DNA from 4 places in the Staphylococcus gallinarum genome. Region 4 is predicted to be linked to each of the others. Evidence: riboswitches for the same ligand, from Rfam matches in the RefSeq annotation. Region 4 holds a riboswitch; each other region holds the start of a gene.
What was found. A riboswitch is a leader RNA that binds a small molecule or an ion and turns the genes downstream of it on or off. The one in region 4 is predicted to bind S-adenosylmethionine.
Positions count from the first base shown of each region.

Region 1: another riboswitch for S-adenosylmethionine. It lies ahead of metX (homoserine O-acetyltransferase MetX); the one in region 4 lies ahead of JN168_RS09895 (methionine ABC transporter ATP-binding protein).
Region 2: another riboswitch for S-adenosylmethionine. It lies ahead of metK (methionine adenosyltransferase); the one in region 4 lies ahead of JN168_RS09895 (methionine ABC transporter ATP-binding protein).
Region 3: another riboswitch for S-adenosylmethionine. It lies ahead of JN168_RS01490 (MetQ/NlpA family ABC transporter substrate-binding protein); the one in region 4 lies ahead of JN168_RS09895 (methionine ABC transporter ATP-binding protein).

Region 1 is NZ_CP069082.1:13,206-21,063, forward strand. Features, by position in the region: gene serS (serine--tRNA ligase) at 1-846, shown strand, start outside; gene JN168_RS00050 (AzlC family ABC transporter permease) at 1,351-2,046, shown strand; gene JN168_RS00055 (AzlD domain-containing protein) at 2,043-2,372, shown strand; SAM riboswitch class I at 2,467-2,572, shown strand; gene metX (homoserine O-acetyltransferase MetX) at 2,635-3,603, shown strand; gene JN168_RS00065 (DUF2232 domain-containing protein) at 3,942-4,868, shown strand; gene JN168_RS00070 (DHH family phosphoesterase) at 4,883-6,850, shown strand; gene rplI (50S ribosomal protein L9) at 6,847-7,293, shown strand; gene dnaB (replicative DNA helicase) at 7,324-7,858, shown strand, end outside.
Region 2 is NZ_CP069082.1:1,136,498-1,144,355, reverse strand. Features, by position in the region: gene JN168_RS05380 (hypothetical protein) at 1-41, opposite strand, end outside; gene JN168_RS05375 (transaldolase) at 393-1,106, opposite strand; gene JN168_RS05370 (hypothetical protein) at 1,393-1,698, shown strand; gene crcB (fluoride efflux transporter CrcB) at 1,764-2,129, shown strand; gene JN168_RS05360 (fluoride efflux transporter FluC) at 2,126-2,482, shown strand; gene JN168_RS05355 (aldo/keto reductase) at 2,592-3,428, opposite strand; gene JN168_RS05350 (NERD domain-containing protein) at 3,909-4,817, opposite strand; gene metK (methionine adenosyltransferase) at 4,909-6,105, opposite strand; SAM riboswitch class I at 6,215-6,327, opposite strand; gene pckA (phosphoenolpyruvate carboxykinase (ATP)) at 6,494-7,858, shown strand, end outside.
Region 3 is NZ_CP069082.1:364,578-372,435, forward strand. Features, by position in the region: gene JN168_RS01470 (glycosyltransferase) at 1-294, shown strand, start outside; gene galU (UTP--glucose-1-phosphate uridylyltransferase GalU) at 407-1,270, shown strand; gene panE (2-dehydropantoate 2-reductase) at 1,486-2,403, opposite strand; gene JN168_RS01485 (CPBP family intramembrane glutamic endopeptidase) at 2,571-3,329, shown strand; SAM riboswitch class I at 3,496-3,600, shown strand; gene JN168_RS01490 (MetQ/NlpA family ABC transporter substrate-binding protein) at 3,665-4,483, shown strand; gene JN168_RS01495 (BglG family transcription antiterminator) at 4,682-6,547, shown strand; gene JN168_RS01500 (fructose-specific PTS transporter subunit EIIC) at 6,631-7,858, shown strand, end outside.
Region 4 is NZ_CP069082.1:2,096,954-2,104,811, reverse strand. Features, by position in the region: gene JN168_RS09935 (organic hydroperoxide resistance protein) at 871-1,296, opposite strand; gene aroD (type I 3-dehydroquinate dehydratase) at 1,625-2,344, shown strand; gene JN168_RS09925 (nitroreductase family protein) at 2,412-2,951, shown strand; gene JN168_RS09920 (thioredoxin family protein) at 3,018-3,338, opposite strand; gene JN168_RS09915 (arsenate reductase family protein) at 3,481-3,834, shown strand; gene gcvH (glycine cleavage system protein GcvH) at 4,009-4,389, shown strand; gene JN168_RS09905 (toprim domain-containing protein) at 4,686-5,078, shown strand; gene JN168_RS09900 (thioredoxin family protein) at 5,075-5,374, shown strand; SAM riboswitch class I at 5,430-5,537, shown strand; gene JN168_RS09895 (methionine ABC transporter ATP-binding protein) at 5,621-6,646, shown strand; gene JN168_RS09890 (methionine ABC transporter permease) at 6,639-7,334, shown strand; gene JN168_RS09885 (MetQ/NlpA family ABC transporter substrate-binding protein) at 7,357-7,858, shown strand, end outside.

The sequences.
Region 1 (7,858 bases), 810 kb from region 4:
TTAAAAATGGTTAACTTTGAACGCGCTGCAAAAGTTTCAGGTGCACGTTTCGTATTTTTAACAGGTGAAGGTGCGCAACTAGAACGTGCGTTAATGAACTATATGGTCACAAAGCATACAACACAACATGGTTATACTGAAATGATGGTACCACAATTAGTAAATGCTGATTCAATGTATGGTACAGGTCAATTGCCTAAATTTGAAGAAGATTTATTTAAAGTTGAAAAGGAAGGTCTATACACAATTCCAACTGCGGAAGTACCATTGACGAACTACTACCGTAATGAAATTATTGGTCCAGATGAATTACCAGCGAAATTTACTGCACAGTCAGCATGTTACCGTAGTGAAGCAGGATCAGCAGGTAGAGACACACGTGGTTTAATTCGTTTGCATCAATTTGATAAAGTTGAAATGGTTCGCTTTGAAAAGCCAGAAGATTCATTTGATGCATTAGAGGAAATGACAACACATGCTGAAGCAATTCTCGAAGAATTAGGCTTACCATATCGTCGTGTAATCTTATGTACTGGAGACATTGGCTTTGGTTCAAGTAAGACATTTGATTTAGAAGTATGGTTACCAAGCTATAATGATTATAAAGAAATCAGTTCTTGTTCAAACATTACTGACTTCCAAGCAAGACGTGCGAATATTAGATTTAAACGAGATAAAAATGCTAAGCCAGAATTAGTACACACGTTAAATGGTAGTGGTTTAGCAGTAGGTAGAACCTTTGCTGCTATTGTCGAAAACTATCAAAATGAAGATGGTTCAGTAACTGTTCCAGAAGCTCTTGTTCCTTATATGGGTGGCAAGACTGTAATTAGACCAGTTAAATAATTAAAATGAAATAATAAATGAAGCGTCGGAGATGTACAGTTCTCTGACAAATGAAAAGGCAATTTCTTTTGAGATTGCCTTTTTATTTATAACGATTTATACAAATTGTGTTTTTTCAGTATGGTGATTTAGCAATAAGACATATCGACCTAACTATTAATTAGGTGAACCATATTAATACAAAATATTGAACAAATTTTTAGTCTAGTTAATTTTTAAAATACAGGAAGCAAGTAACTATCAAATTATCATAAGAGGGTAGGGGAGGTGTAACGATATAAAAAAGGTTAAAAATCAAATTAATAGTAGAGTTGTTAAACCTTTTTCTGCCAGGTGGTCTAAATTAATCTGAGTCTATAAAATAATTTAAAATCGCTGTAATAGCAACGTTTTTAGACTGTAGTTTGTCTTACGTAACACATACCAAAGTCTAAAAGATATGGTTGTTTTTAAATGTTTGTAATAGAATGTGAATATCAAAATACATCAACAAGGGGTGAGATGATGAAAGAACATATCACATTTAAACAAGGCGTTAAAGAATGTATCCCCACTTTGTTAGGCTATGCTGGTGTTGGATTATCATTTGGAATTGTCGCTGTAGCCTCTGGCTTTAGTATTCTTGAAATTATATTATTGTGCTTAGTGATTTACGCTGGTGCTGCTCAATTTATAATTTGTACATTAGTCATCTCAGGGACACCCATAACGGCTATTGTGCTTACAGCATTCATAGTTAACTCGAGAATGTTTTTATTAAGCATGACATTAGCCCCGAATTATAAAGATTATGGATTGTTAAATCGGTTAGGGCTTTCTTCGCTTATAACTGATGAGACATTTGGTGTAGCTATCACGCCACATTTAAAAGGTGAGAAGATAAATGATCGTTGGCTACACGGTTTAAATATTACAGCGTATTTATTTTGGACAGTGTCATCTGTTGCAGGTGCTATATTTGGCAAATACATACAACATCCGGATGCTTTAGGATTAGATTTTGCAATCACAGCAATGTTTATCTTTCTAGCGGTTTCTCAATTTGAAGCGGTAAAGCGCTCGCATATTAGAATTTACTTTGTCTTAATTATCTGTGTTGTGGCTATGATGTTGTTGTTCAGTTTATTTATGCCGTCATACTTGGCGATTATTTTAGCTTCAGTTGTTGCGGCAATGCTTGGGGTGGTGATGGATAAATGACGATTTCTCTACATATGCTTATTATTATTTTGTTGTGTGGGTTAGTTACATGGTTAACAAGGGTTATCCCTTTTATATTAATCACGAAAATACAGTTGTCTGAAAAGGTCGTCAAATGGCTCTCATTTATTCCAATTACACTATTCACGGCATTAATTATAGATGGCGTTATAGAGCAACATGACAATGGACTTGGCTACACATTAAATTTCCCGTTTATTATAACGATGGTACCTACAATCTTAATTGCAGTTATCACACGTAGTCTAACCTTTACAATTATTGGAGGCATTTTAATAATGGCACTCTTAAGATGGCTATTTTAAATAATTCATTGATGTAAGAGTTAATATCCGTTAGAATGACAATAATTAGAAAATTATGACATCTTTTATATGAGATGCATATAAATAAAATAAAATCTTATTTCGAGAAGCAGAGGGACTTGGCCCGTTGAAGCTTCAGCAACCGGCTATATAAGATGTAGTACGGTGCTAATACCAACGAGATACTCGAATGATAAGTATAGTTAAACTTCTTACTTATTTTTAGAGTGAGAAGTTTTTTTATTTAAGTAGGAGGTAAAAAATGACAAATTATACGGTTGATACATTAGAATTGGGACCATTTACGACTGAATCTGGTGAAACGATAGCAAATTTGAAGTTACGCTATGAGCATGTGGGTTTTCAAGGGCAACCGCTTGTAGTAGTTTGCCATGCATTAACAGGCAATCATCTGACATATGGTACGAATGAAGATCCTGGATGGTGGCGTGAAATTATAGATGGTGGATACATGCCAATTCATGATTATCAGTTCTTAACATTTAATGTTATTGGTAGTCCATATGGTTCAAGTTCTGCACTCAATGATGTAGATTTTCCTAAACAATTAACGTTGAGAGATATTGTCAAAGCCATTGAACTAGGTATCGAAACACTAGGGTATCGAAAGATTAATATATTAATCGGTGGCTCTTTAGGTGGCATGCAGGCGATGGAACTTTTGTATAACCGTAAATTTGAAGTAGAGAAAGCAGTAATCTTAGCTGCTACTGATCGAACGTCATCTTATAGTCGTGCATTCAATGAAATCGCAAGACAGGCTATTCTGCTTGATAACAAAGAAGGAATGAGTATCGCAAGACAGTTAGGATTCTTAACCTATCGTTCATCAAAAAGTTATGACAAACGTTTCACACCTGATCAAGTAGTTGCGTATCAGAAATACCAAGGCGATAAATTTAAACAACATTTCGCGTCTGAGTGTTACTTAACACTGCTCGACGTCTTAGATAGCCATGATTTAGATAGAGGAAGAGATGACGTGGATGCTGTGTTTGGCTCACTTGATACAAAGGTCATGACAATGGGTTTCACCGATGATTTACTCTACCCAGACGATTTAGTTAAGGCAGTAGGAGAACGCTTTAAATACCATAAACATTTCTTTGTTCCTGATAATGTTGGGCACGATGGTTTCTTGCTTAATTTTAATGATTGGGCACCTAATTTATATCATTTCTTAAACTTATCTAAATTTAAACGTAAATAATATTGAGGTTATTGAATATTTATTGAAATATGGGCAGTGCATAATGACATCTGACGCGTTGTGAGTTGTTATTAGGCATTGCCCTTTTTGATTTTAAAAAAGTTGAAATAATAGATTCGAGAAGTATGGAATTTAGAAGGCAAAAAGCAATGATGGAATAATCATTAATCCATGTAATCAGTAATCTAGTTTGATAGAGACGATTTCTGAATTTGCAGTAAATCAAAGGGGATGTTAAACGATGTTATCAGATCATTAATTCTTCTATATAAAATGGGTCGGTAAAATTGTGTAAAAGATTTAAATTGGTTAAAATGGTAGTTATAGTCAAAAATAGTATAGGAGTGGCGAACTTGTTTTCAAAAATATATCCTAAAGCAACTATTCTTAGCATAATTGCTTTCATAGTAGTAGCTTTAGCTTTACATATATTACCACCGCTAGGACTGGTACTCGCATTATTTGCTACGATACCAGGTATCATCTTATGGCACAAATCAAACGAGTCGTTTGGCTTAGCAGCGGTTATATCGGTTGTCTTAACAACATTATTAGGTAATATATTTGTACTAAGTATATTGGTCCTCGTTATTTTCTTGAGCTTTATCGTAGGCCAATTGTTAAAAGAACGTACGTCAAAAGAACGTATTTTATATGTTACAACTACATTTATGAGTATCGTTTCACTTATCGCGATTATGTTATTACAGACTTTTGATAAATTACCAAAAGCCTCTGCAATCATCAATCCAGTGAAACAACAAATGCATCAACTTATAACAGAGTCGGCAGTCTCCGGAGATTCTAAAATGATTCTTGAAGAAGGTTTCCGCCAATTTGCAGTACAATTACCAAGTTATATTGTGATTGCAGTTTTTCTACTTATATTGATTAATCTTATTATTACATTTCCAATCTTACGTAAATTCAAAGTTGCTACACCAATATTCAAACCATTATATGCATGGCAGATGAAACGCTCGATATTAGTCATCTATATTATTGTGCTGTTTTGTGTTATGTTTGCTACCCAATCGGGTACTTTTCAAAGTGTCGTATTAAACTTTGAAATTGTGTTATCATTATGTATGTATATTCAAGGGTTGAGTGTTATTCACTTTTTTGGAAAAGCAAAATCAATGCCGCTTGCACTTACGATTATTTTAATGGTGATTGGGACAATATTAACGCCATTTACACATATCGTGGGACTCATTGGATTGGTAGATTTATGCTTTAACCTGAAAAGCATCATTAAAAAATGATTTGGGGTGGAAAAATGAACCGTCAATCCACTAAAAAAGCGTTGATTTTACCATTTATTATTTTGGCACTAACAGCAATCGCACTCGTTGTTGTTTGGTTTATCTTTAACCAATTAGTCGCAGGAATTGCGACCGTTGTTTTAGTGTTTGTCATCATAGCAACAGCCTGGATGGTAAGACAAGCTTTTCGGAAATTAGACTATTACGTCAATAATCTCAGTGGACATATTTCTGCAGGTAACAATATTGCTATTAAGACGTTACCTATCGGTATGATTATCTTAGATGAAAATGAAAACATAGAGTGGATGAACCAGTTTATGTCGGATCGTTTGAGTCGTAATGTGATTTCGGATCCAGTTAATGAAGTATATCCAAATATTTTAAAGCAATTAGAAAAAACACAAGAAGTAGAAATTGAAGAGAATGAATATCACTATCGTGTGCGTTATTCAGAAAGTGAACATGTATTGTATTTCTTCGATATAACTGAAGAAGTACAGACAAATGATTTATATGAAGAATCTAAACCAATTATTGCGACATTGTTCTTAGATAACTACGATGAAATTACACAGAACATGAATGATACACAGCGTTCTGAAATCAACTCGATGGTGACACGTGTAATCAGTAGATGGGCAGAGGAACATGATGTTTACTTTAAACGTTATAGTTCAGACCAATTTGTCGCTTATTTAAATCAACGTATTTTAAAGGAAATTGAAGATGCTAACTTTAGCATTTTAGGACAGCTCCGTGAGAAGAGTGTGGGTTATCGTGCTCAACTGACATTGAGTATTGGTGTCGGTGAAGGCTCTGAAAATCTTATCGACTTAGGTGAACTATCGCAATCCGGCTTAGATTTAGCACTTGGCCGTGGTGGTGACCAAGTTGCAATTAAAAACATGAACGGTAATGTACGTTTCTACGGTGGTAAGACTGACCCAATGGAAAAACGTACGCGTGTTAGAGCTCGAGTTATCTCACATGCCTTGAAAGATATCTTAATGGAAGGTGACAAAGTAATTATCATGGGTCATACACGACCTGATTTAGATGCAATCGGTGGTGCAATTGGTGTGTCACGCTTTGCAATGATGAATAACTTAGATGCCTACATAGTATTGAATGAATCAGATATCGATCCAACCTTACGACGTGTAATGGAAGCGGTCAATGAAAAGCCTGAACTTAAAGAGCGATTTATTACTTCTGATGAAGCATGGGATATCATGACCTCTAAGACAACGCTTGTTGTAGTCGATACACATAAACCAGAGATGGTACTCGATGAAAACATTCTAAACAAGGCCAATCGTAAAGTGGTTATTGATCACCATAGACGTGGTGAAAGCTTTATCTCTAGCCCGTTACTAGTGTATATGGAACCATATGCAAGTTCTACAGCAGAGTTAGTGACAGAATTATTAGAATATCAACCAACTGAGCAACGTTTAACACGTCTCGAATCGACAATTATGTTTGCCGGTATCATCGTTGACACACGTAACTTTACGTTGCGTACAGGTTCTAGAACCTTTGATGCAGCAAGTTATTTAAGAGCGCATGGTGCGGATACAATTCTGACACAGCATTTCTTGAAAGATGATATCGACACATATATTAATAGAACTGAATTGATTCAAACAGTTAAGTTACAAGACAATGGTGTTGCCATCGCACATGGTTCGGAAGATAAAATTTATCATCCCGTCACGGTTGCACAAGCTGCCGATGAGCTGTTAAGTTTAGATGGCGTAGATGCTTCTTATGTAGTAGCCAAACGTGAAGATGACGTCGTCGGTATGTCTGCCCGTTCTTTAGGCGCAGTTAACGTTCAATTAACGATGGAAGCCTTAGGTGGTGGCGGTCACTTAACAAACGCTGCAACACAAATTAAAGGTGTAACTGTAGAAGAAGCAATCGATCAACTTCAAGAAGCAATAACAGAACAAATGAGTAGGAGTGAGAATACATGAAAGTAATATTCACACAAGACGTTAAAGGTAAAGGTAAAAAAGGCGAAGTTAAAGAAGTACCAGTAGGCTACGCAAATAACTTCTTATTGAAGAAAAATTACGCAATTGAAGCAACACCAGGAAACTTAAAACAATTAGAACAAAAGAATAAAGCAGCAGAAGCTGAACGCCAACAAGAAATTGAAGACGCTAAAAAGCTAAAAGAACAATTAACTGAACTCGAAGTTAAAGTATCAGCTAAAACAGGTGAAGGTGGTAAATTGTTCGGTTCTGTAAGTACAAAGCAAATCGCACAAGCCTTACTAGACCAACACAATATCAAAATTGATAAACGTAAAATGGATCTACCAAGCGGTATCCACGCATTAGGTTATACCAACGTACCTGTGAAGCTAGACAAAGAAGTAGAAGGTACAATTCGTGTGCACACAGTTGAACAATAATAACGAATTGAAATATGAGGTGTAATCGTAATGGATGGAATGTATGAACAAAATCAAATGCCGCACAGCAATGAGGCTGAACAGTCTGTATTAGGTGCCATTATCATAGATCCAGAATTGATTAACACAACTCAGGAAGTCTTACTTCCTGAGTCATTTTATAGAGGCGCACATCAACACATCTTTAGAGCGATGATGAACCTCAACGAAGATAATAAAGATATAGATGTCGTAACAATCATGGATCAATTGTCACAAGAAGGGCGATTGAATGAAGCGGGTGGTCCGCAGTATCTTGCCGAGCTATCCAATAGCGTTCCGACCACTCGAAACATACAATACTATACAGAAATTGTGTTTAAGCATGCTACCAAACGAAAGTTAATACAAACTGCAGATAGTATTGCGAATGATGGTTATAATGACGAACTTGAATTAGATGCAATTTTAAATGATGCAGAAAGAAGAATCTTAGAACTATCATCTTCACGTGAAAGTGATGGCTTTAAAGATATACGTGACGTACTTGGTGAAGTATATGAAAATGCTGAAGTATTAGATCAAA
Region 2 (7,858 bases), 960 kb from region 4:
AATTGCTTTTTTACTTTTTGTTTAAAAATATTTACTTTCATTTTTTATACTCCTTTAGCATGTCACGCGCTAATAGCTACAATGTTTTAAAAATTAAAACTACAATGATTAATTATATATTAATTCATAAACTTGCATAGTATAAATTTGAATTTTTTATAAATATTCACACAATAGCTAATGAATCGACCTAATAAATCAATTAATTTTATGGCATGTATTTTTACAATTAAGAACCCTTATAACATTGCATCATGTTATAAGGGGTCACTATATTATTACAAAGTATCAAAGCTAGTCATATATTCGGACTCATCTGCCCTTTTTCTGCTCTTTTTATTTTTTAAAAGAACAAAAAACCCTATAAACATTGAGTTTATAGGGGATATTGATTATAAAATTGATAAACCTGAAGATTGGATATCTTTTGCAAAGCCTTTAACTGTGTCAACAGATAATTCGTCGATATCTCTACCTAAGTTTGTGTTAACTTTTTTAACTACATCAGCTGGACAAGTAATAATATCAGCACCAACTTCATCAGCTTGAATAACATTAATTACTTCACGACAGCTTGCCCATAATAATTTAACGCCATCTTTACTATGCGTAATTTCTGCTGATTCTTTCATTAATGGTAATGGATCTACACCTGTATCAGCAATACGGCCAGCAAATACTGAAACATATGTTGGTACACCTTCAGTAACAGCTTCAGTAATTTCTTTAACTTGATCTAAAGTATAAACAGCAGTTACATTTAAACGAACATTGTCTGCTGATAATTTTTTAATTAGAGAAATTGTTGATTCACCTTTTGTGTTTACAACTGGAATTTTAACAAATACGTTTTCACCATATTGTTTTAAAATTTCAGCTTCTTTTTCCATAGTTTCTAAGTCATCTGCAAATACTTCAAATGAAATAGAGGCATCTGGAATTTCACGTACAGCTTCTTCAGCAAATGCTTTATAGTCTGTTACGCCAGCCTTAGCCATTAAGCTAGGGTTAGTTGTAAAACCATCAACTTGTTTATTTTTATAAGCAGCTTTCATTTCTTCAATATCTGCACCATCTGCAAACACTTCAACATTTAATTTTGCCATTAAAAATTCCTCCTGACTAAAATAAATAACTCTATAAAGAATTATTTTTATAACGGTTATTAACCATTCAACTCATTTATACCACCATTTAACATGAAATTCTAATTTTTTGCTTAAATTGTCAAAATTTTTAGAGTAGAATTTTACAAATTACAGTAGTAAATTTGCCTCAATAGTAAGATTTTCATCATAATAAAAATCTTGCTTTTTCTTTTAATTGTAAATTTAGTTAATTTTATGTAAAAATATGGTATCATTATTAGATGAATTGCACTAGGAGGTAAATATGGCACGTTCAAAACTTTATTTTTATTTATCTAGTTTATTGATTATTATCAGTTTTTATTTTAATACTAGAAATCCTCTTCTAAATATGCACTTTAATTCTATAATTAAACTAATTTTTGTTTGTAGTATTATAAATGCTGTTATTTTAATAATTTCTATTATTTTTGCAGATAAATCGATTAAACATTCTCAAGACAAATCAGATTGGATTAGAAAAGCGAGTAAAATATTACCGTTTGTATTACTCATCGTAATTATCATTCATATCCTTTCTTCGCTTTCAACATTTGGTATTATTTTCTAAATTATGCTACAAAAGGTAAAATACTTTTGTAGTATTTTATTTTATTGAGAGGAAGCGTATAAATGATGCAATATCTATTTATTTTTATTGGTGGCTCAATTGGAGCACTTTTAAGATATTGGTTTTCTTTTATGAATCCTGATAGTGGCTTTCCCACCGGTACTTTCATAACTAATATCATGGGTTCTTTTTTAATGGGATTGTTAGGTAGTTTAGCACTAAAATATTTCGCCAATAACGCACATTTAAAAAAAGGTATTACTACTGGCTTTATCGGAGCCTTTACCACCTTTTCTACTTTCCAATTTGAATTAGTATCTATGTTAGCGCACCAGTACTATTTATTATTAGTTATTTATGCGATTACGAGTTATATCATTGGGATTATAGTTTGTTATATCGGTGTGCGAATTGGAGGGAAGATAGCATGATCAATATTTTATTCGTAATGTTAGGTGGCGGTATCGGAGCAGTCATTAGAGGCTTTATTACAAATTATTGTGCTACTAAATTCACTTCCCCATTTCCAATTGCTACGCCATTCGTTAATATTATAGGTAGTTTCTTTATCGGCTTTATTATGGGAATGACTATACATACATCTTGGATACATCCATTGCTAATTATTGGTGTCCTAGGCGGATTAACCACTTTTTCTACTTTATCTTCTGAACTTGTAAAGATGTTAGTAGATAAACAAAATCTGTGGCATTTTATTGGATATTCCTTACTCCAATATGTTGTTTCATTCGCCGCCTGTTTCATCGGGTATATTATTTTATAAATGTAATCAGCAATATTAGTTAACAAAATAAAGAACCCAGTAAATGAATTGTTATAAAAACGCATTTACTAGGTTCTTTTTAATATTAATATTTCTAAATTTAAATGGTTTATTCGCCAGTAAATTCTAATGGATTTGGTCCAATACGTTTATCTTCATTTAACTGGTCTAATTTTTCAATTTGCTCTGCAGTCAATTTAAAGTCAAAGACATTTAAGTTTTCTTCAATTCTAGATGGCGTCACAGATTTTGGTATAACAACGACACCATGGTCTATATTCCATCTAATAACTACTTGAGCTGGTGTTTTACCAATTTCTGTAGCAACTTGTTGCACTGTCTCATCTTCTAAGATTTGTGCATTCATTAATGGTGACCATGACTCAGCATGGATATTTTGAACTTCTAGATAGTTTCTTAATTTTTGTTGCAGTAAGTATGGGTGAAATTCAACTTGATTAATCACTGGTTTAATTGAAACTTGAGCTAATAGTGCATCCAAATGACTTGGTTCAAAGTTACTAACACCGATATTTTTAACTTTATTATCTTTATATAAATCTTCCATACCTTGCCATGTATCAATCATTAACGCTTCATCAGTACCTGGCCAATGCATAAGATACAAATCTAAATAGTCTAATCCTAATTTTTTTAAACTCGTTGCATAAGCATCTGCAACATTGTCTCTACCATAATCTGCTAACCATAACTTCGAAGTAATAAATAGTTCGCTTCGGTCAATACCAGTAGATTCTAACGCTTCAGCAATACCTTCGCCAACTTTTTCTTCATTTTCATAAATCATAGCTGTATCAATATGGCGATATCCACTCTCTATAGCATGTTTTACTGCTTCTTTACATTGATCGCTATTATCTACTCTAAATGTACCTAATCCAAGTATCGGCATTTCATTGCCATTGTAAAACGTAATATTTTCCAATGTTCATATCCCCTTTTTTACTTTACTTATCTTACATGATATACAATTTCGTAAGTCATATAAATCAAAAAGCTTCATAACCAAATAAATTAGCTATTTATTACGTTAATCACTAATATGTATTGCACATATTTACTACTTCCAAACTTTAATTTATCATAGTTTTCTCAGTTCGTTTTCCTAGCATGTCATCTCACCATTGGTCTTTGCCTAGCATTTTTCACTTAGGCCTTTCGCCAGATACTCCACATGATGATGTATTTTCAAATCAAAAACTTCAAATTAAATTTATCTACGCTACAATTAATTACACGGAATTTATTATTTTTTGTTATCTACATAAATTACGAACCAAATTTAAATATAAAAAAGAGAGCTAATCAACAATGGATTAGCTCTCTTTTATTTGAGAATGGATGATTTAAGTCCCAACCACTCTATTCATTTCAGAAAATTGATTACGTTACTTTAGCAAAGATATTAATTAAAAGATTCGATTTCATCCATAATGCGTTGTAAATCTTCGACAGTGTATTGAATACGACCATGGAAGACAAACTTATTAAAGAATTCATCCAATTGTTCTGGACCAACAAGCACTTTAGAATTTGAACTTTGTGCATAGTTTGTGATTGTAACAGCACCTTCATTCTTCGGATTAAAGTACAAGATAGTCGTCGGTGTGAATTTCAAGTTCAATTCTGTTTGAATATCGCCTGCTAACTTTTCAATATCATTAATATGCTCAGTATAATTTACAAAATTCAATGATTTCTTATCATCATTTTGATCTAATACTAATGTTTGAGCCTTTTGCTTATCAAGATCTAATGTATCGAAGACTTGCTCAATCATTGGTTGATCTTTGAATTGATTTGCACTGATGCCATTATAGACATGACCTTTTAACAATTGGGAATCGATTATATATAACCCTGTACGTGTTAATACTAAATGACTGATATGTTGCACATCGCTAAATTCATTTCGTGGTAAAAAGATATTGGCCATAATATGCATATCTTCAGGTCTAATTCGCTTTTCATTTACTAAGCGTTCCCGAATACCAATCAATCTCATATCTGTTACATACTCACTATGATTTTTTGAGAAAAGTTTCAGTGCATCAATTTCTCTATCTTTAGTATTGACTGTCGCATCATATTCTTCTTTTTGTTTTGTAACAGTCTTTTTATTTTCGATTCTTTCTTTTTCTAATTCTTCTTCGTGTGCTTCTTTTAACTTTTGTTCTTTAGATTGATATTGTTCTTCAATCTTTTTCTGTGCTTTCTTCTTACTGTTTAAAGCAGCAATAAATAAAATCAAACAAATAATTGCTACGATAATTGCCACGATTAAACCAATTTCTAAAGGTCCCAATGAGTTCATAACAATAACGCTCCTTTATGTGATCAGTAACTTTATTATAATGGAAATCATCTGTTTATTCGAGTGTAAACTCTACACTTAAGGCAATTTATTATGCTTGTACAGAATCTTTCAATAAGTTGACTTTATCAAGTTTCTCCCATGGTAACAACACATCCGTACGACCAAAATGACCATATGCTGCAGTTTGTTTATAAATAGGATGTTTTAAATCTAACATTTTTATAATTCCTGCCGGTCTTAAATCAAAGTGAGTTCTAACCGCTTCAACTAACACACTTTCATTCACTTTGCCTGTACCAAATGTATCGATTGATATAGAAACTGGCTCTGCAACACCAATTGCGTAAGCAAGTTGCACTTCACATTTATCAGCTAATCCTGCTGCAACAATGTTCTTAGCTACATAACGTGCTGCATATGCTGCTGAACGGTCAACTTTTGTAGGATCCTTACCACTAAAGCATCCACCACCATGGCGTGCATATCCGCCATACGTATCTACAATAATCTTACGACCTGTTAAGCCCGCATCTCCTTGAGGTCCACCAATTACAAATCGACCAGTAGGATTGATGTAGAATTTTGTTTGTTCATCTAGTAAATCTTTTTGAACTGTTGGATAAATAACGTGCTCTTTAATATCATTTTGAATTTGTTCTAATTCAATATCTTCAGCATGTTGCGTAGAAACTACAATTGTGTCAATACGGCTTGGTTTATCATGTTCATCATATTCAACAGTTACTTGCACTTTACCATCTGGGCGAAGATAGTCTAATATGCCATCCTTCCTTACGTCTGATAAACGTTTAGATAATTGATGAGATAAGAAAATTGGCAATGGCATATAAGTATCTGTTTCATTTGTTGCATAGCCAAACATTAAGCCTTGGTCTCCGGCACCTGTCGCCTCTATTTCAGCCTCAGATAAATCATCGCGATATTCTAATGCGGTATCCACACCTTGAGCGATGTCAGGTGATTGTTCGTCTATCGCTGTTAATACTGCCATTGTTTGACTATCATAACCAAATTTAGCACGCGTATAGCCAATCTCTTTAATTGTCTCTCTTACTACCTTAGGAATATCAACATAAGTAGTTGTTGATATTTCACCTGAAATTAACGCCATACCAGTCGTAACTGTCGTTTCACAAGCTACACGTGCATTTGGGTCATCCTTTAATATTTCATCTAAAATCGCATCTGAAACTTGGTCGGCAATTTTATCTGGATGTCCTTCTGTTACAGATTCTGATGTGAATAATCTTCTATTATAAGTCATAATTTGCTCCTTTAGTTTTAAATTACGAATATTCTCTATACTGTGAGCTCATTAAAAAAGGGCCCTTTCACTATATTAAATAGAGAGAAGGCCCTAATACGTCCATTCGCTCTTATCGTTCAGACGGTATTTGTCTGCAAACGGTTTGGCACCTTTCTTCGTATTAAGAAGAGGTTGCTGGGCTTCATTGGGTCCATGTCCCTCCACCTCTCAGGATAAGAGAATCCGTTAATGACTATAGTACCGAAGTTAAGTAATAATGTCAATTTAACATTTATTAATATAAATTTTAAATTCCCTTTAAAATGATGTGTACTAATAAATCATATGTGTTATACTTTTTAATTGTAAAGGCTTACAATTAAAAATAACTTTGGAGGGATTGAGTATGGCTGTAGATACATACACATACACTAATAAAATCGAAAACATTTTGGGCAAAACGTCATCATTATTCCAACTTTCTACAACACAATTGTATAACAAGATTTTAAATAATGGTGAGGGTGAATTAACAGAACTTGGAGCAATTAATGCAAAGACTGGTAAATATACTGGACGTTCACCTAAAGACAAATTCATCGTGACAGAACCATCTTATAGAGATTCTATCGATTGGGGTAATATCAACCAACCTATCGAAGAGGAAACATTTTTAAAATTATATGACAAAGTTCTTGAATACCTAGATCAAAAGGACGAACTTTATGTCTTTAATGGTTATGCAGGTAGTGACGAAGAATCACAGTTAAAGTTAACAGTAATCAATGAACTTGCTTGGCATAATTTATTCGCCCAAAACATGTTTATACGTCCAAAATCTAAAGAAGAAGCACAAGAAATTAAAGCTAATTTCACAATCGTGTCAGCGCCACATTTTAAAGCTAATCCAGAAGTAGATGGTACAAATTCTGAAACATTTATCATTACTTCATTTAAACACAAAGTTATTTTAATCGGTGGTACTGAATATGCAGGTGAAATGAAAAAAGGTATTTTCTCTGTAATGAATTACCTGTTGCCGAAAGATAATATTATGAGTATGCATTGCTCTGCTAACGTCGGCGAAAAAGGCGATGTTGCACTATTCTTCGGTCTTTCAGGAACAGGTAAAACAACGTTATCCGCAGATCCTACACGTAAATTAATTGGTGATGATGAGCACGGATGGAATGACAACGGAATCTTCAATATTGAAGGTGGTTGTTATGCAAAAGCAATTAACCTTTCATATAAAAAGGAACCACAAATTTACGACGCTATCCAGTATGGAACAATTTTAGAAAACGTTGTCGTTGATGAAGACGGTGATGTAGATTTCGATGATAATAAATACACAGAGAATACACGTGCTGCATACCCTATCAATCATATTGATAACATTGTAACACCATCAAAAGCTGCACATCCTAATACAATTATATTCTTAACTGCAGATGCATTTGGTGTATTACCTCCAATTTCCAAATTATCTAAAGATCAAGCAATGTATCATTTCTTAAGTGGGTTCACTGCTAAATTAGCAGGTACTGAACGTGGCGTTACAGAACCTGAACCATCATTCTCAACATGCTTCGGCTCACCTTTCTTGCCATTAAATGCAAAGGTATATGCAGATTTACTCGGAGACCTAATCGATAAACATGATGTTGATGTCTATCTCGTAAACACTGGTTGGACTGGTGGTAAATATGGTGTTGGTAGAAGAATCAGCTTAAACTACACTAGACAAATGGTAAACCAAGCCATTACA
Region 3 (7,858 bases), 1.2 Mb from region 4:
TTTGGTTTAACGATTATGGAAAGCATAGATGCAGGCTGTCCAGTTGTTTCATATGATGTTAAGTATGGACCTAGAGAAATTATTGAAGAAGGAAAAACTGGATACTTGGTTGAACCTAATAATATAGAAGATTTTGCAGAAAAAATGATTCAAATCGTTGAATATCCACTAACGAATGTACGTACAAATGAGCGATTAAAATATAAAGCAGCTGTAGAGAATTATAAGGATTTATTACAGATATTAGCACATAAAAAGTCTAAATTTAGTAAGATTTTTGATAAAATAAAATAGTGATAACACTTTAAGTATCAGTCCATTTAAGGATTGTAAAATTTTATATGAAATAAGCACTTAAATGAATAAATAATATATAGTTTTTGTCACTTTGGAGGAGAGAGAAAAAATGAAAATTAAAAAAGCGATTATACCAGCAGCAGGATTAGGGACAAGATTCTTACCGGCTACGAAAGCAATGCCAAAAGAAATGTTGCCAATCCTTGATAAACCAACGATTCAATACATAGTAGAAGAGGCTGTAGCGGCAGGTATTGAAGATATTATTATCGTTACAGGTAAACATAAAAGAGCTATCGAAGATCATTTCGACAATCAAAAGGAATTAGAAATGATTTTAGAAGAAAAAGGAAAGCAAGACTTACTAGATGAAGTTCAACATTCTAGTAATTTAGCTAATATGTTTTACGTAAGACAAAAGGAACAAAAAGGTTTAGGACATGCAATTTGGTCAGCAAAACAATTTATCGGGAATGAACCGTTTGCTGTATTACTAGGTGACGATATTGTTCAGTCAGAAGTACCAGCAATTAAACAATTAATGAATCAATATGATGATACAGGAAAATCAATAATCGGTGTGCAACAGGTCAATGAAAATGAGACGCATAGATATGGTATTGTCGATCCTGCTGAATCAAATGAAGGTTTATTTAGTGTGAATAAATTTGTAGAAAAACCAGAACCAGGAACAGCTCCTTCAAACTTAGCAATTATGGGACGTTATGTATTAACACCACAAATATTCGACTATCTAGAGAAACAAGAAATTGGTGCAGGTGGCGAAATTCAATTGACTGATGCGATTGAGCGATTAAACAAAGATGATAAGGTTTATGCATTTGACTTTAACGGTGAACGATACGATGTTGGAGAAAAACTAGGTTTTGTTAAAACAACAATACAATTTGCTTTAAACAATGAAGAAATGTCTCAAGATGTTAAAGCATATATTCAATCATTAGATTTATAATTTGAGTTTATAAAGTAAATTGCTGCTAGTAATGTGGCATATCAATCAATGTAATTAGTAAAAAAAGAACGTCAATTTCTAACTAGAGCTGCAGAAATTGACGTTTTTTAATGACTGTTTATAATATTTTAAAGTGTAAAAGAATACGATGATTTGTGTGGAATCATGTATATATTTAAGTTTCGCAAAAATAATGAACTGCAATTTATCAATATTTATTGCAACATTTCTTTATAGACTTTATGATTTTGATAAATTGTTGTTAATAGTGGTGCTTGAATTTGATGTTGATCAGCTAATTTAAGCAAATGACCTTGTAAATGATCGGCTTCTATATTTAGACCTTTTTCCATATCACGCTGCATTGAAGTTTTGAAATGATAGGATAATTGGGTGAGTGCTTTCATGTATTTAGGAACGATTTGGTTATCTAAAGGTGCGCCTTCTGCACGCATAATAGTGGCTACTTCATTATATAATGATTCAATAAATTGAGTACCACCGACACTATCTCTTATTGGACCTATAGGTGCATGCATTAATGTTGTAACACCTGATAATACGGTTATCATTAAATATTTGTGCCACATTCCTTGTGTGATATTGTTGCTCAAGATAAATTGAGCCTTGGAATTTGAGAAGGCCTCCGCAATATGTTTGGCACGTTGACTATCCTCGCCATTTAATTCGCCGAAAAATAATTTGTCGAATGTACTTGTGTGAACAATCTCGCCAGAAGTATCAAGCGTGGTTTCAATTACGCAATAACCTCCCATGATATTACTTTTACCAAACTCAGATTGCAATGTAGGAATGTGTGCAATGCCATTAAGTAGAGGAATAATGACTGTATTATGATGTATAAATGGTTGTAAATCTTCGATAGCGTGTTCCAAGTGATATGACTTTGATGAGAGTAGTACAACGTCGAAAGCTTCGGCACGATCATCCCGAGTAATTAATTTAGGATTGAAGTTGAAATCACCATTTTCACTATGGATAGCTAAACCATTTCTTTCTAGGTATGACTTTCGTTTTGGACGAACTAAAAAAGTGACATCCTGACCACTTTCAGCTAAACGGCCACCAAAATATCCGCCAATACCACCAGCACCTAGGACTAGAATTCGCATATAAACACAACTCCCCTATAAATATGTATTATGGATGTAATAACTGTATACCACAATCATCCATAAATTACGCATATAAATCAATAACTATAAGCGATAAGCATTTTGAAAAACTATATATACAATTTAATTTTTATGTTATTTTAAAATGTGAAAGGGGGGATACAATGAAAATATCAGGAAAATATACATATAAATGGAAAGATATTAAATGGCTAGATTTTATTTTACCGGTTATCTATTTAGTTAGTACATTTGCATTGTCCTTAATTTGTTCGATTTTTGTATTTATTTTATATTTAGGAACTGAAAATAAGGCTTTTCAAATGAATGATCACATGTTGAATATGATACAGTTAATTGTAGATTTGATTGCCTTCATTATTTTATTTGGGACATGGATACTATTTTATAGACGATCCTTTAAGGACCGTTTGACACAAGGCATTAAACATATGAAACGGTATTGGAAATTAATTATACTCACGTTTATTGTGTTATTCATTCTAAAGGCAATTTATCCTGAATTGGTAGATTTATTTGCTCCGGAGTCTTGGAAATTTGACGAAACAGAAAATGATAAATTAATTGAGCAAATGTTTGCTACGCCATTTTCAACGTTTTTAGCATTTTTTTCTATTGTGATTATTGCGCCAATTAATGAAGAATTTTTATTTAGGCATTTGTTAATTGGTGAACTTGGTAAGAAATTCAGCTTTACGTTGATGTCTATCATTTCAGTTATCATCTTTGCTTCACTACATGTCACAGAAGCGAAATCACCTTTAGAAATTGTGATGTATTTAATTATTGCTATCGGTCTCGCGTATGTTTATTTAAAGTCAGGTCGAAAGTTGTCTGTTGCGATAGCGTTACATGCGTTAAATAATTTAATTGCATATTGTGCTATGGTATTTATGGGATGAACAGTATAGAAACATGCTATAAAGCTATAGGATTAAGCTGTTTCACATGGAACAAAAAGTTAATATAAAGCATATGAAATTGAAGCATACAGAAAATTCTAAAAATTAGATTGACTAAACATGACCAAAATGCTAGGATTAAATAAATTCAAATACATATTTATAACTCTTATCAAGAGTGGTGGAGGGATGTGCCCGATGAAACCCAGCAACCGTCGTAATACGAAATGGTGCTAATTCACAGAAAGTATTTAACTTTCGAAGATGAGAGAAGCAGAATGCCTTCTCTTTATTTAGAGAAGGCATTTTTTATATGAATAATAAGGAGAGATGACATGAAAAAATTTACATATGCAATTCTGTTATTGAGTTTAATTGGTGTTTTAGCTGCTTGTGGCAAATCAAATAGTGATGCAGCAAATAAAAAAATAACTATCGCCGCATCACCTGCACCGCACGGAGAGGTATTAGAACACGCAAAAAAAGCAATGGCAAAAAAGGGCTACGATTTAAAAATAAAAACAGTAAATGATTATAAAGTACCGAATAAATTATTAGATAAAGGTGATGTAGATGCAAACTTTTTCCAACATGTACCTTATCTTAAAGCAGAAAGAAAAGATCATAATTATAATATAGAAGAAGTAGGTAAGGTATTCACTACGCCAATGGGTGTTTATAGTCAAAAGTATAAAAATATTAAAGATATTCCAAAAGGATCTACAATTTATGTATCGAATAATCCTGCAGAAGAAGGTCGATTCTTATCATTCTTTGTTGATAAAGGATTAATTAAAATTAAAAAAGGTGTCAAAATCGAGGATGCTAAGTTTGATGATATAGTTGAGAATAAAAAACAACTTAAGTTTAATAATAAACAAGGTGCTGAATTTTTACCTAAGACATACAAGAGTAAAGAAGGCGCAGCGGTTATTATGAATTCGAATTATGCAATTGATAATGGACTGACACCACATAAAGATGCGATTGCAGTTGAAGGGAAATCATCACCTTTTGCAAATATAATAGCAGTTCAAAAAGGGCATAAAGGTGATAAAAAGTATCAAGAATTATTAAAGGTATTACAATCCAAAGATATGAAGTCATTTATTAAAAAGAAATATGGACAAGATGTCATACCTTATGAAAAATAACTATTTAAAAATCATATTTTGATTTGAGTATATGCGTATTGTAAAAAGGTACTACTTGTAAAAATTATAAGTAGTGCTTTTTTATTATATAAAATAATGTTTTATTGTAACTTGCTCTTAATGTCAAATAGACCTACAATATAATTGCTGATATTAACTGCAATATAAACAAAAGCCTTGATGAAATGAGGTGTATATATGATAGAACGACATATTAAGATCATGCGTCTGTTTATACAGGAATCTGAAAATTACAAAAGTGCAGATGATATTGCAGCTATATTAAGTGTCTCTAATAGAACTGTGCGATCGGATATAAAGTATATCAATACATTGTTTAGCGATCCAGTAATCACTAGTGTAAAGGGTCGTGGCTTTAGATTGAATTTAGAGCAGTATCGTATTGAAACGATTGAACATTATATCAATGACTATGCCAATAAGGATAGTGAAATATTAATGAATTTAGGTTATCGGTTGTTAATGCAACACGATCCTACGACGACGGAACGTCTGATTGCTGACCTAAAGATAACTAAAAATGAATTTTTAGATTATTTACAAAGATTTGCTAATTGGTGTCAGTCATTTGATGTTCTAGTTGAAAGTGTTAGAAATAAAGGTGTATGTATTAAAGGAAATGAGATGAATATTAGAAATGCTATTTTACACTTGAGTCAACTAACATCTAAAAATAAATCGATTGAAGATATAATATTAGCCGATATTCCTAAAGTGCATTTAGAACAAATAACACAAATTATTAAGCGTGTCTTGATATATAACCATATTCAAGCAACACAAATACAGCTCAAACAGTTAATTATTCATTTAATCATTATTTATAAAAGACAAAATATTAGTTATAAAGCATGGGATATAAAACCAAAGTCATTTGAAATTGCTAATCAATGTATTACAGAAATTAATAATAGACTAGGATATGATTTGAATAGAGAGACAACAAAACTTTTTTCTTTCTTTATTAGTGATTATTTTGAACAACATGATCTTGGATTTGAACAATTATTCGTCAAAAGTTATATTGAACGGCTCATTGTTCAAATGGAGCAAAATATTGGTGTAGGTTTTACCCAAGATAGTGTATTGAGAGACAATATATTTTCACATTTTAGTAGGACATATCACAGAATAATTAAAAATGTATATATCAATAATCCTTTGACTCAAGATATAAAAAAAAACTATCCATTTATCTTTGATGCGTTATATGACATTGTGAAAGAGTTAGAAGTTGATGCCGATATTCATTTAGTAGAAGATGAAATTGCCTTTTTAGCATTACATTTTCAATCATCAGTTGAAAGAAACGAACAAGAAAAAATTAAAATAGTGATAGCTTGTTATTATGGTTTAGGTATTTCCAGTTTACTAGAAGCTAAAATTTTAAAGCTTGACGAACGTATCGAAGTGATAGATACCGTACAGCTGGATTCAGTTTATGATTATCACTTTGAAGGCATCGATGTATTAGTTACAACGCATGAGATAGAAGGTAATCATTTACCAAAGCGACTTTCTCAAGTAACAGTTTCACCTTTATTTTCAAATGAGGATGCTGAGAAAGTGAAGGTAATTATTAACCAAATCAATAATAACGTAATTAATCAAGCAGATTTATCATCAGTTCAAGTAGATGTGGTAGGAGGCGATGATGAGGTTACTGATATGGCTGTTGTTTTCGATAAGGCACAAAGTATATTAAATAATAATCATGCAATTACCGAAAGTTATATACCAAGTGCATTAGAAAGAGAAAAATTTGCTTCTACATTTATTGGAAATGCTATTAGTATGCCTCATGGCAACCCTAAAGAAGTATTGAAATCACATGTTATAGTGTTTAAACATGAACAGGGCTTGTTATGGAAACAAAATAAAGTCAAATTGGTGTTTTTCTTAGCCATTACTGAGGCTGATATACCGATAATGAAGAAAATTATACACAATATTGCAGATTTAACAGAAAATGATGTTGATCAATATTTATTGTTAGATGAGCAGGTGCTTCAGAAAAAAATCATGACTTTAATTAGAGAATAATTGCCACTAACAACGGCAATTATTATTTTTTTGCGATAAATGTATGCGGTTACAATGGAGTGGATAAGGAGGCAGATGAAATTATGAAAATTTTAGCTATAACTTCGTGCCCAAATGGGATAGCGCACACATATATGGCTCAAGAGAAATTAGAACAAGCGGCAGAACGTATGGGAGTAGAAATAAAAGTAGAGACGCAAGGTGGTGTAGGGACAGAAAATAAATTAACTACTGAGGAAATTAAAGAAGCGGATGGTATTATCATTGCTGCAGATCGCCAAGTTGACCTTACTAGATTCGATGGGAAGTACTTAGTTAATGAAAGTGTAAGGGAAGGAATACACAATCCTGAACAATTAATTCAGAGAATCATAAAAAAAGAAGCAAGTATTCATCATGAACAGTATGATGCTGATGCGAATCAAAGAACACAATCCGAAAATAAAAAGGGACTACAAGTCATTTATCAACATTTGATGAATGGTGTGTCATTTATGGTTCCCTTTATCGTAGTAGGTGGTTTATTGATGGCTATTGCATTAACCATTGGTGGCAAACCTTCTGCAGAAGGACTAGTCATTCCAGAAGATTCTATATGGAAATCTGTAGAAAATATAGGTAGTCTGTCATTTAAGTTTATGGTTCCAATATTAGCTGGTTATATTGCAGTGAGTATAGCCGACAAACCTGGGTTGGTTCCTGGTATGATTGGCGGTGCAATTGCAGCTGACGGTAGTTTCTATGGTAGTGATGCAGGTGCGGGTTTCTTAGGTGGTATTGTGGCAGGTTTCTTAGCTGGTTATATTGCGAAGTGGATTAAGAATATAAAGACACCTAAAGCAATGGCCCCGATAATGCCGATTATTATTATTCCAATTATTTCATCACTCATTGTAGGATTAATATTTATCTTTGTTATTGGTGCACCAATTTCAAGTATATTTGAAGGGCTAACATCTTGGTTAAAAGGGATGCAAGGTACTAATATTATTATTTTAGCCCTTATCATAGGAGCAATGATTGCCTTTGATATGGGAGGACCAATCAATAAAGTAGCATTTTTATTTGGCTCAGCACTAATTGCAGAGGGTAATTATACAGTAATGGGCATGGTCGCAGTGGCAGTATGTACGCCGCCGATTGGTTTAGGTCTTGCTACATTTATCAATAAGCGTAAATTTAATCATGGAGAAGTTGAAATGGGTAAAGCATCGTTTACAATGGGATTGTTTGGTATAACCGAAGGAGCAATACCATTTGCTGCGCAAGATCCATTAAGAATTATACCAGCAAATATGATTGGTTCTATGA
Region 4 (7,858 bases):
TATCACAATAGTTGTTTCGCTAATCGTTCTTGTCCTGATTGCTTTTTTGGTTTTAATTACTTATTTTATCTTAAATGATAAAGATGACAGATTCTAATATTTATTTGATGGTTTATAAAAAGAAATCAAGATTTGAACAAAAAAGATTTTGGGACAAAAATCCTAGAAAAATAGCACTCAGATGAATGAATTAAATTTATCTGAGTGCTATTTTAATATTACATATTGTTGGCTCGCTTTCCTAGGGGACAGCTTCAGCCTGTAGTCTTCAGCTTGTCCTGTTCCCACAGGAGTCTCGCCAACATACTGCAAAAAATAATGTTTTATATTGAAATACAAATGTTAAACTTTTATAAGAATGTAAATCATGAAATATCCATTTTTCTTATCTACTGTTTTATGTTCAATATTATAAATTATAGGCTCGCTTTCCTAGGGGACAGCTTCAGCCTGTAGTCTTCAGCTTGTCCTGTTCCCACAGGAGTCTCGCCAAAATACGTCGATTTAATAAAAAATTCACGTTAAAATATACTTAATAAAATAAGGCCTTTTCATATAATTTGATAATCACTACTAAGTTAATTTAACGAGGTGTCTTAAATATAAAGATTATGACATTTTTCAACTTATGCTGCCAATGGCAATTTCAATACATATTTCTTTAAATGATATGTCATGCTATGTTAATACAATCATTGAAATAATCTCTGACAATAAAACAAATGAATTCAAACATCATCATGGAACGATGTCTTATCATTCTAAATGAATATTAAAAAGGCAATTTCTATATGATTTCAATAGAAATTGCCTTCTTATCGTTGTCCAAGAAATTTGTTTCTTAGACGCTTTTGATTTTATATTAAGTGCTTATTTTACTACTTCAACACTTAAATCTACATCAATATTGCCACGTGTTGCTTTTGAATATGGGCAAAAGTCGTGTGCATCTTGTAAATACTTTTCAGCATCTTCTTGTGATAATACATCTTTCACTTTTGCATCTATTGAGACGCTTAATTTTGGACTTTCTGCTTCAGGATCGTCTTCTAAACGGACTGTTAAAGTTACTTCTGGTTCTGCACCACGAACTTTATTTTGTTTTAAAATTAAATCAAATGCACCATTAAAGCATGACGCATAACCTGCTGCGAATAATTGTTCAGGATTTGTACCCTTTTCAGCATCAGCTTGAGCTGGTGGAATTACCGCTACGTCAATTGCTTTGTCATCAGTTTGAACGTGTCCATTACGTCCACCTGTATTTGTTGCTTTCGTTTCATATTTTACTGCCATTTAAAATACCTCCTTTAGGTCTTTATTCTTATGTCTACCCATTGTATAAAATTTAAACCATAGGAATTCGTTTTCATTATAAAATAAATTTTAATATGGTTGATGCAATATGCATATACCATCAAATTGGAGTGTATTATAGGCAGAAATGACTCAGGTTATGTAACGGGACTAGTTGTAATAAATAACTTTATCGTGGTATGAAATGAATAGCGCAGTAAATGTGTTATGTATTGCTGATTCTGCTGAAAATAATAACTTGGCATTGTGTTATTTTCAAAATTTGTTATACAATAATTTTAATTATCTTATAAAGGGAGTACATATAATGACAAAAGTCGATATTGCTGTGACGATAGCTCCAGAAAATAAAATAACTGAAGAAACACTACAACAATTAAAATTGTATAGTGACTCATTTGAAATTATTGAATTGCGCATAGATCAGTGGCAAGCGTACAATAATGAATTATTGGAGCAAACTATTGAGTCAATAAAAGAGTTGAATATCAATAAGCGATTATTGGTGACCTATAGAACGCAATCACAAGGTGGTGCAGGAACACTTGAAGATGATAATTATAGACAATTGTTATTCAATATTAGCAATGTCAATGGTGTTGATTTACTAGATATTGAATTTGACAAGTCTGTTAACAGAGATTTATTCATAGCACTTGTAAATGATGTGGAGTCACAAGGTGTGGAAACTGTATTGTCATATCATGATTTCAAACAAACGCCGCCTATAGAAGAATTAAAGCATTTATATTTTAAAATGCACCAATTGTCACCAAGCTATATCAAGGTTGCTGTGATGCCACATGACAAGATGGATGTGCTACGCTTGTTAGAAGTGGTTTCTGAAACCGCTGATACAGTATCAGAAAAAGTGATTGGCATATCAATGTCTAAATTAGGTATTGTTTCAAGGACTGCGCAAGGTGTATTTGGTGGAGTAGTTTCTTATGGTTGTTTGGATACACCGAAAGCACCTGGTCAAATTCATGTTGAAACATTGAGAGCACAGTTGAATCTATATGAGTAATTTGAAAATATCGTCATTCTACATTATAATTGATAATAGTTATCAATAGAGAAAGGGCGATATAACTATGGAACTGCAAGAGGCTATTTCACAACGTAGAAGTGTAAAAATCTTTAAGAGAGATATGACTATAGATGAAGATGCATTATATGATGCGATTAAAAAGGCTGCTGATGCACCTAACCATGGACACAGGGAACCGTGGAGAGTGATTCACGTTGCTAAAGATAGATTGGGAAATATGAGTAAACAACTAACTCAAATTGCGTTTCATGATAAACCGAAAAAGCAAGAAGATCACTATCAAGTCGTTACTAATTTAGGTGGTATGTTGGTCTTGATTTTAAAGGAAGACCCTCATCAATTAGAAGGTTTAGAAGATCATTTGGCGTTTGGTGCTTATGTACAAAATTTGATGCTATTGTTGCATGAAGCAGGAATAGGTACATGTTGGAAGACGCCGCCTTATATTTTTGACAAAGAAGTCCAAGCTCTATTTAATATTAAAGAAAACGAACGTTTACTAGGATTTTTATATTTAACTGACTTAGAAGATAAAATGAATTATAGACCACGACATACTGAAAATATAATTGAAAAGTTTTAGCCCATTAAAAAAGGAGTGAGACCAAGAAGTCTATATCAATAGATTTTAGTCTCACTCCTTAATTTATTATTTAAATGTTTCTGCTAAGAAAGATTCAACTTGTTCTGGTGATTTAGCATTTGCAGAATGTAAGTGTGCTAATTTATTTCCATCTTTAAATACGAGTAGACTTGGAATTCCCATCACTTCATTGTCTGCAGCTACATCTTCTAATTCATCTCTGTTAACTGTAAACCATTGGTAATCATTATATTTTTCAGTTATTGGATCAATCCACATATCCATAGCTTTACAATCAGGGCACCAGCCTGCTTCGAATTTAACAATGACTGGTTGATCACTTTGAATTGTCTCTTTAAATTGATCAGTTGTATTAATAGGTTGCATAATTAATTCTCCTTTTTGATAGATTAGTAATACTATTATAGCGAAATTATAATTCTAATAAAAAAAATTAGCTTAATAATTAGAGCGTTTTATGAATAAATTTGATATATTAGTGATAACTAGACATAGGAGGTACAGAATAATGATAAAATTTTACCAGTATCCTAATTGTACAACATGTAAAAAAGCAGCAAAATTCTTAAAAGACTATGGCGTTAGCTTTGAACCAATTGATATTGTACAACACACACCTACTAAGAGTGAATTTAAAGAAATTTTAGCTGGAACAGATATTGAAATTAATAAACTTTTCAATACGCATGGCGCAAAATACAGAGAGTTAGGTCTCAAAGATAAGATAAATGATTTAACAGATGATGAAAAACTAGATTTACTAGCTTCAAACGGTATGCTAGTTAAACGACCACTTGCTGTATCTGGTGATAAAGTGACTGTTGGCTTTAAAGAAGACGAATATAAACAAGTTTGGTTATAAGACAATATTAATCATGGCAATCAAGTAAAGCATAATAAATTTACAAAAAATGAAAACGCTTTATAAAAATGAGCGAAAAACGGTTGAAGGTGCAATGTTATCCCACTTTATAGTTGCCCTAATACCTTTCATATGGCATCATGAATATGTAATAACATTTAGGAGGGGATACTCGTGGCAGTACCAAACGAATTAAAATATTCTAAAGAACATGAATGGGTAAAAGTCGAAGGAAATACAGCAACAATTGGTATTACTGAATACGCTCAGAACGAATTAGGAGATATCGTATTCGTTGAATTACCAGAAGTTGATGATGAAATTAATGAAGGCGACACTTTTGGTAGTGTTGAATCTGTAAAAACTGTTTCTGAATTATATGCACCACTTTCAGGTAAAGTACTTAGCTCAAATGATGAGTTAGAGGATAGCCCTGAGTTTGTAAATGAATCACCATATGAAAAAGCATGGATGATTAAAATTGAATTAAGTGATGAAAGCCAATTAGAAGATTTATTATCAGCAGAACAATATTCTGAAATGATTGGTGAATAAACATGACTGAAACTCCTTGATCCTTTGAATCTGGGAGTTTTATTTTATATGTAAAAATAGTGCAAATTATATTAAGCGGATGAATAATCTTTAACAATATAAAAATAAGATGTTATATGCTGTGGTAATGCATAAAATAGATGCAATAACTATATGTGAACAATTAAGTTATAGTCAAATTTATCTAGAGTGTGCAAAGGTTACATGATAAAAATGTAAATAATGTTTATGCTTATTAACTAATGTGAAAAACTTAATAGAAGAGAATAACTATCAACATTTAGAGGGTGGATATCATGACGATACTGAACCAAGTAATCATTGTCGAGGGGAAGTCCGACAAGAAGAGGGTAAAGCAAGTTATAGATCAGCCAATTGAAATTATTTGTACGAATGGTACAATGGGCGTTGATAAATTAGATGCAATGATTGAATCATTATATGGAAAACAAGTGCATATACTTGTTGATTCAGATAATGAAGGTGAAAAAATCCGTAAATGGTTTAAACGTTATTTAAGTGAAAGTCATCATATTAGAATTGATAAACAATATTGTGAAGTTGCAAAATGTCCAAAGCCATATCTCTCACGAGTTCTAGAAAAAAATGGATTTAAAGTAAAGGATGAAGAGAGCATGGCAAAGGCTCAAATAGATTATATAGCTGAAAGGGTTAGTTTATTAACATGAACGTAGCAAAAGAAACGCGTGTCGATATACATGAACACGATGATAAAGAGAAATCACTGGTGTTTGGCTATACACCTACGTGTGGAACATGTAAAATATCTGAACGAATGTTAGACATCGCTAATGAAATCTTACAATTACCAATTACGAAAGTGGATTTGAATTTTTATCCAGAATATAGCCAAAAGCACGAAATTCAATCTGTACCCGTACTAATAGTCATGTCAAAAGGTCAAGAGATAAAGCGTATTTACGCATTTCAGTCGGTACCTTATTTATTAGAAAATTTAAAATAGTTATTGACGAATCTCTAGTGCGATGGTAGGATTATTGATAATTAAATAAATGAAACTCTTATCACGAGAGGTGGAGGGATGTGCCCTACGAAGCCCGGCAACCGTCTGTAACAGAAATGGTGCCAATTCACAAAAAGTCTTGTTGGACTTTTGGAGATGAGAGAAGCGGCAAATGCTTTCTCTATTCTTCGGTGAACAAGGGAAAGCATTTTTTAATTGATAGAGCAATACAAGGAGGCAACTATGATGATTGAGTTAAATCAAATAGTGAAAAGGTACAAAACTAAGAAACAAGACGTACTTGCTGTAGATCATGTTGATTTAAGCATTCAATCAGGCTCAATCTTTGGGGTAGTTGGTTTTTCTGGTGCAGGAAAGAGTACTTTAATCAGACTCTTAAATAATCTCGAACAGCCTACTTCAGGAGACGTTATCATTGATGGCGATACTATAGGGAAACTATCAAAATCAGAATTACGTAAAAAACGTCAAAAAGTGAGCATGATATTTCAACATTTTAACTTACTATGGTCAAGAACGGTTTTAAATAATATTACGTTTCCATTAGAAATTGCAGGTGTTTCAAGATCAGAAGCGAAACAACGTGCACTAGAACTAGTGGAGCTAGTAGGATTGAAAGGTAGAGAGGACGCTTATCCGTCAGAACTATCTGGTGGTCAGAAACAACGTGTCGGTATTGCAAGAGCATTGGCTAATGAGCCGAATGTATTACTATGTGATGAAGCAACGAGTGCCCTTGACCCACAAACAACGGATGAAATCTTAGATTTGCTGTTGAAAATCAAGGAACAACGTAATTTAACAATTGTGATCATTACACACGAAATGCAAGTTATTAGACGCATATGTGATGAAGTAGCCGTGATGGAAAATGGCCGAGTCATTGAACAAGGTGCAGTCACATCTGTCTTTGAAAACCCACAACACGATGTGACAAAACGTTTTGTCAAAGATGATTTAAATGATGATTTTGATGAGTCTATTACTGATTTAGTACATATTGATGATAATTCGTATATCGTACGTTTAAACTTTACAGGTAATAATACGACTGAACCACTTATTTCATATATTACAAAAACACATGATATTGATGTGAACATATTAGAAGCGAATATCAAACATTCTAAAGACGGTTCCATCGGATTCTTGGTATTACATTTACCATCATTAGATTCAGAAAAGTTCGAAAAGTTCAAAAATGATTTAGAAGCGCAACATGTTTCATTGGAGGTGTTAAAGCATGGGTAATTCATTTAGTGACATACTCCAAGAAATGATTACAATGCCAAATGTTCAATGGAGTGAGGTTTGGATTGCAACATACGAGACATTGTATATGACAATTGTTTCTACGATATTTGCATTTATCTTTGGTTTAATTTTAGGTGTGTTATTATTCTTATCTGCTAAAAGTGATTCGAAGGCAGCTAGAATATTTTATAATATTGTATCGTTCATTGTTAACTTGTTCAGAGCGATACCATTCATTATCTTGATATTGCTATTAATTCCTTTTACAAGCTTAGTACTTGGAACAATTAGTGGTCCTACTGGTGCTTTACCAGCACTAATTATCGGTGCTGCACCATTCTATGCACGATTAGTCGAAATTGCATTTAAAGAAATCGATAAAGGTGTTATCGAGGCAGCATGGTCAATGGGTGCAAATACTTGGACTGTAGTTAAAAAGGTATTAATTCCTGAAGCAATGCCAGCATTAATCTCAGGTATTACGGTTACTGCCATCGCATTAGTTGGTTCAACGGCAATTGCCGGAGTTATTGGTGCAGGTGGGTTAGGTAACTTGGCATATTTAACTGGATTTACCCGAAACCAAAATGATGTCATTTTAGTTTCAACTATTTTAATACTTATTATTGTCTTTATCATTCAATTTATTGGTGATTGGGCTACAAATAAGATAGATAAGAGATAAAATTAAAAGGAGACTTAACGATATGAAAAAATTATTTAGTTTTGCTTCGGTTTTAGTTCTTGCACTTGTTTTAGCAGCTTGTGGTAATGGCGGCGGGAAAGATAAGACCATTACAGTTGGAGCATCACCAGCGCCACATGCAGAAATTTTGGAAAAGGCTAAACCATTACTTAAAGACAAAGGTTATAACTTAAAGATTAAAACAATTAACGACTACACTACGCCAAATAAATTATTAAATAAAGGTGAATTGGATGCAAACTTCTTCCAACATACACCATATTTAAAAACAGATAAAAAAGACAAAGGTTATAAAATTGAATCTGCTGGTAACGTACACTTAGAACCAATGGCTGTATATTCTAAAAAATATAAAAGCTTAAAAGACTTACCAAAAGGTGCAACAGTTTACGTATCAAACAACCCAGCTGAAGAAGGTAGATTCTTAAAATTCTTCGTTGATGAAGGCTTAATCAAATTGAAAAAAGGTGTAAAACCTGAAGATGCTACATTTAAAGATATCA